DNA from 2 places in the Vibrio tritonius genome. Region 1 is predicted to be linked to the other one. Evidence: riboswitches for the same ligand, from Rfam matches in the RefSeq annotation. Region 1 holds a riboswitch; the other holds the start of a gene.
What was found. Region 1 has a riboswitch for thiamine pyrophosphate ahead of thiC (phosphomethylpyrimidine synthase ThiC). Riboswitches for the same ligand answer to the same signal wherever they lie in the genome.

Region 1 (3,129 bases):
CCTTCGCAGCGACACAATGGGAAGGATAAAGCTATCTTAGCGCACAGGGCTGAAGTGTTACTTGCTGCAAAACAGCGGCATCCAGAGCGTTGGTCGCGAGATATTAGGAACTGTAAACCCGTTGGAGAGGTTTACTTAAATCCAGAAAAAGAAGCAGCTTAATAAATAAGCAAATGATGACAACTATCTTGAAAAACACCGGGCTTTTTATTTTTTGTTTAGAAGAATCCGCGTCAGGTGCTGGATTGCCAGTCCGGTCGAATCTCCGGAGTGCCGGCCCAGTCCACTCCTGCCATAATTTAAAGCCTTAGCAGAAATACTAAGGCTTTTTATTTTTCGGTTAGAAGAATTAGCGTTGGATGCTGTAGTGCCAGTCCTGTCGAATCTCCGGAGTGCCGGTGAAGTCAAACTCTACTATGTTTTTTTTATGGAATGTTCACAGCTTGGGATTTTGTGTTTTCTAGCGCGATTAGGTATTGATTCTTACCTCGAATCCTTAATAGTATTGAAAATACCCACTAGAGTCGCTCTATACCGCATTTTAACTTTCCTTTGCCTCATAGTTCATCTTTTGTATTTCACGTTTTTGGTGGCATCTATGATACTTGTGGCTATGGCTACTCCTGCCATTACCAGATCTTTCTTGAGGGTAGAGAGTTGATAATGTCACTACAGTCTGTATTCGGTGCGTTTATGAAATAGGTTTGTTTTTTGATGGTCTTTCTCGTATTTCCTATCTATAGCCCTATTTAAAGATTAACAGCCCCACTTAGTTATGCTTTCCAACTCAATATCATGCATCGTGGTATTCTTTACAAACTTGCTCCTCAGATTTTCGAGGCATTAAACTCATCAAATTTTGATTTTTAACAGTTTAAGTGACTCCTGTAACTTTTTATTTATGCTTATGTTTGTTGTGCTTATCCCTGAAATAAAAAGGGTAAATCTATAAAAAATTGCTTAGAGTTGATCGTTTTTTGCTTACAATGGTAAGCAAATGTTTCGAGGTTTTATCATGAGTCAATTATCTACTTTACTGTTTATCGCTATCGGTGGGGCATTTGGTGCTTGCTCCCGCTATTTGGTTTCTGAGTGGACTGTTACGCTCTTTGGTCGCGCATTTCCCTATGGAACGTTGTCCGTCAATATTATTGGTTCTTTTATCATGGGTGTGTTGATGGCTTGTTTTCAAAACGAGTGGCTTGCTCCATACCCATGGCGCCAAATTATAGGGTTAGGTTTTTTGGGAGCGCTGACTACTTTCTCTACGTTCTCAATGGATAACGTTTTAATGATGGAGCAGGGGGCATTCGTTAAGATGGGCTTCAATGTTGTATTGAACGTATTGTTTAGTATATCGGCTGCTTACGTTGGATATCAGTGGTTACTACGCTCTTAATAGAAGCTGAGCGCTAAGTGTCAAACTGAAAGCTCTCTCTCATTTTTTATGTTAATTACTTAAAGATGTTTGTTAATTTTTAAGTGTTACTTATAATCTCTTTCACTTGTCGGAGTGCCATAAGGCTGAGACCGTTTATTCGGGATCCGTTGAACCTGATCAGGTTAGAACCTGCGAAGGGAACAAGAGAAGACATTTCTCAAAGCTATTTTACCATTGGTATACCCCTATTCTGGGCATATCATGAGTTTTATTGCTTTGTCCTATCTCTCGATTAGCATCCGTTAATCACTCTTGTTGTACACACCCGCCAAGCATTTATCCCTAAATTACTATCCAAGGAAAATGCTATGTCGAATAGAAAAAACGCTAGATTAAGCGCCAAGTCGTTTATTGAATCCTTAACAACATCCCCATTGCCCAACTCATCTAAAGCCTACATTTCTGGTTCTCGCTCGGATGTGCAGGTTCCATTTCGTAAAATCGTTCTTTCAGATTCTCTTGTCGGCGGTACTAAAGAAAACCCCAAGTTTAGTGCTAATGAACCACTGTATGTTTACGATACCTCTGGTCCATATACCGACATTAATGCTCACATCGATATTTTTGCTGGTTTGGCAACGATACGTGCCAAGTGGATTAATGAACGGCAAGATACCGTCGAATTAGCAACAACAGCTTCGTCTTATACCGCAGGAAGACTAAAAGATAATACTCTAGAGGATATTCGATTCCCTCACTTACCAAAAATCCGCAAAGCCAAGCAAGGCAAGATAGTTACACAACTACACTACGCTCGTCAGGGGATAGTTACCCCAGAAATGGAATTCATTGCTATTCGAGAAAACCAGCATCGCTTAGAGGTATCCAATCAAGAATTAGAAAGGCAGCATTCTGGAGAACGTTTTGGTGCTCAAATTCCAGAGTTGATCTCTGGGGAATTTGTTCGTAGTGAAGTTGCGAAAGGACGTGCCATCATTCCATCTAATATTAACCACCCTGAATCGGAACCAATGATTATTGGTCGAAATTTCCTTGTGAAGGTGAATGCCAATATTGGTAATTCTTCGGTTTCTTCATCGATTGAAGAAGAGGTTGAGAAGTTAGTTTGGGCGACGAGATGGGGGGCGGACACGGTCATGGATCTGTCTACTGGTCGCAATATTCATGAGACTCGAGAATGGATTTTACGTAATAGCCCAGTTCCCATTGGTACGGTACCAATGTATCAAGCGTTAGAAAAGGTAAATGGGGTTGCTGAAAACCTATCGTGGGATGTAATGCGCGATACTTTGATTGAACAAGCGGAGCAGGGGGTTGATTACTTCACTATCCATTGTGGTTTGTTGCTTCGCTATGTCCCTATGACGGCAAAACGTATCACCGGTATTGTTTCTCGGGGAGGTTCTATAATCGCTAAATGGTGTCTTGCTCATCACCAAGAGAACTTCTTGTATACCCATTTCAAGGATATTTGCGAGATATGTGCTCAATATGATGTTGCACTATCTTTGGGAGATGGATTACGACCAGGATGTATTGCTGATGCCAATGATGAGGCGCAGTTTGCTGAGCTTCATACATTGGGAGAACTTACCAAAATAGCCTGGGAACATGATGTTCAGGTCATGATAGAAGGCCCGGGACATGTGCCAATGCACATGATCAAGAAGAATATGGAAGAACAACTCGAACATTGTCATGAAGCCCCATTTTACACCTTAGGCCCA
Region 2 (3,129 bases), 1.3 Mb from region 1:
AGGGTAACAGAACCATAGTCGTTCCAATCGTAAGGTGGACTGTATGCTTGATACTTGTAACTTACCTTGCTTTCAGAGGCGCTGGCATTTAACCCCACAGATGGACGCTTGATTGCGCCAATTTGTTCGGCGATACCGCGTGCATCTCGCAACCGCGCCTGCGCAATTTTGAGATCAGGCGATGTGGCAAATGCCTCTTGCATCAAGGTGTTGAGTTGTGGATCTTGGTATCGAGTCCACCATTCCATTGTTGGCCAATCGACCAATTGGCTGTTGGCAAAACTTTGTTGGAAATGAAGCTCACTCATCTCTGTCAATTGTGGAGTGGCTTGATCATCCGGCGCCACACATCCGTTTAGAACCGCCACACTGACCAATGTTAAGGCCAAGTGGCGGGGACGGATGGCTCGCCATCGAGTACATAACGCATTGCTTTTCACGCTAATTTACCTTATAACTAAACCGTACCGTACAGTTATACTCTTGACTTTGATCGTTCGTCAAGCGAAACTTATTCACAATTTTTGATAGGACACGAGTAGCCGATGCGAGTAAAAAGCGAAGAAAAAAGGCAAGCTATTTTGGATATAGCGAAGGATTCTTTTACCCAGCAAGGATTTGAGCAAACCTCCATGTCGTACATTGCCAAACAGCTTGGTGGCTCAAAGGCAACGCTCTACAATTATTTCAATTCGAAAGAAGAGATCTTCGCTGCGGTGATGGAATCTTCTGCGACCGAACAAATTGAGAACGCTTTTGTCTCTTTGGATCATCAAGACGACATGCATGTTGCTTTGCCTGAATTTGGGTATAACTTTCTTCAATCCGTTTTAAAGCCAGATATCATGGCTATTTATCGCATGGCGGTTAATGAAGCAGAACGCTCATCAATCGGTCGACATTTTTATGAAAATGGCCCCAAAAAAGGCTGGGTTCATTTGAGTGGTTATTTGCAGCATCAAATGGAACGTGGCACTTTGCGCCACGCAGATCCTTGGTATGCAGCCATGCAACTGAAAGGATTATTAACCGCAGAACACTTTGAACCTTATGCGCTGCGTGCGATTGAAATGCCAACAGATAAACAGATACGCGAAACGGTTGATAAAGCAGTCGAAGCATTTTTGTGTCTCTACAAAAAATAGAAGCAAGCGTTACTTCGCGAACTAATTCGCTAACTCAGTAGAGACTTTAAGAGTAACACTCACCTCTTAGAGTGATTAATTGATTGCTAATTTAATCTAAGTTGTTAGGATAAAAGCCGATAGTCGGGGTGCCATTTGGCTGAGATCGCTTTGCGAGACCCGTTGAACCTGATTCAGTTAACACTGACGTAGGGAACTATGAGTGTCTGCGGCGCGATCCATTTACCGATCATTTACCAACGACAATCACTAAGGTGTTTGTGCCTTAGGTTGGTTCCTCATGTCATGTTGAGGAGCACAACCATGAACTCTAAAACAGACATTTCTTCCTTATCTACCTCATCTCCCCTACCTAATATTCTAACCATCGCAGGTTCTGATAGTGGTGGTGGCGCGGGGATTCAAGCCGATATCAAAGCCATTAGCGCAAATGGTGGGTTTGCTTGTAGCGTGATTACTGCAGTAACAGCACAAAACAGTTGCGGCGTCATGGATATTCACCCCATCCCACCAGCGAATGTGGCGGCTCAGCTTGATGCGGTACTTTCCGATATTCATATCGATGCGATTAAAATCGGCATGCTGCCCAATGTCGCCATTATCGAAGCCGTTGCGGCGAAACTAAACCAATATGCTATCCAACATGTGGTGATTGACCCAGTGATGGTCGCGACCAGTGGTGACCGTTTAGTCTCCCCTGATGCCATTGATACCTTGTGTCAAACTCTGTTTCCTTTCGCCTCGTTGGTAACCCCTAATTTTTACGAAGCGGCAATCATGGTCAACCAACCATTCCATTACACCAACGTCGCTCGCCTTCGCTCGGCACTGGCGCGCTTTGATTATCCTGTTTTGCTCAAAGGCGGCCACAGCGACGATCCTCATCAAGCTGAGGATTATCTGATTAAGCGTAACAGAATCACCACGTTTAACGGCCCACGTATCGCAACCCACAATACTCACGGCACGGGGTGTACGCTTTCGTCTGCAATTGCAACGCAGTTAGCACTGGGTAGCACGCTCGAAGAAGCGATCGCAACAGCGAAGGTTTATCTCACCCAAGCACTACGCCAAAGCCATCGACTCCAAGTGGGTCAAGGTCATGGGCCAGTTCATCACTTTTATGCGCTAGACAGCGCGCAAATGGCCAGTACCAATAATGCGGAGGCACGATGAACGCGATGAACATCAAACAGATCGCTAATTTTCTTGAAACCGTGCGCCGCGAACGTCCGTTGGTCATCAACATGACCAACGATGTCGTAATGAACCTTTGTGCCAATAGCCTCTTGGCATTAGGCGCATCACCGATCATGGCCCACTCCCGTCAAGAGATGGCCGAACTAATACCATTGGCTGGAGCGCTAGTGGTCAATATTGGCACACTCGATGAGAAACGCGTCGCGCAGATGGAATACGCCATTGAATGTGCTAACCAACACCACATCCCCATCGTACTCGACCCAGTAGGCTGTGGCGCCAGCACTTATCGCACCAAAGTAAGCCGCCACTTCGCCTCACTCGCCCGCCACCTCACACTTCGAGCCAACGCATCAGAAGTGATTGCGTTAGCGGGACACACACCTTTAGATAACACCACAGAAGTAAATCCCTTAGCAGGACACACACCTTTGGATAACACAACAGAAGTAAATCCCTTAGCGGGACACACACCTTCTATTGATGAGTTACCCCGCGGTAATAAAGGGGTGGACAGCCAGGATTCAACGCTGAGTGCCCTTAGCGCAGCTCATCACATTCGTGAGCAATATCAGACGGATGTATCTATTTCTGGAGCAACGGATATTATCGTCACCCAAAATCACGACTATTATTTAGCTAATGGTTCGCCAATCATGCCTTACGTTACTGGCTTAGGCTGCGCATTAAGTTCACTTACTGGCGCTTTTGCTGCCGTCGGTGAGTGCAGCGGTTTAGCTGCTGCGGCAATTTGGGGCGTCGTTGGAGAAATTGCTGCCGAGCG

Region 2: linked by a shared signal. The riboswitch ahead of thiD (bifunctional hydroxymethylpyrimidine kinase/phosphomethylpyrimidine kinase) and the one ahead of thiC (phosphomethylpyrimidine synthase ThiC) in region 1 are both predicted to bind thiamine pyrophosphate.

Annotation. Positions count from the first base shown of each region.
Region 1 covers NZ_AP014635.1:3,397,931-3,401,059, reverse strand. The annotation lists one part of gene JCM16456_RS15165 (IS3 family transposase) at 1-162, shown strand, start outside; gene crcB (fluoride efflux transporter CrcB) at 1,016-1,399, shown strand; TPP riboswitch at 1,500-1,598, shown strand; gene thiC (phosphomethylpyrimidine synthase ThiC) at 1,750-3,129, shown strand, end outside.
Region 2 covers NZ_AP014635.1:1,250,426-1,253,554, reverse strand. The annotation lists gene JCM16456_RS05695 (AdeC/AdeK/OprM family multidrug efflux complex outer membrane factor) at 1-440, opposite strand, end outside; gene JCM16456_RS05690 (TetR/AcrR family transcriptional regulator) at 546-1,145, shown strand; TPP riboswitch at 1,260-1,357, shown strand; gene thiD (bifunctional hydroxymethylpyrimidine kinase/phosphomethylpyrimidine kinase) at 1,449-2,321, shown strand; gene JCM16456_RS05680 (hydroxyethylthiazole kinase) at 2,327-3,129, shown strand, end outside.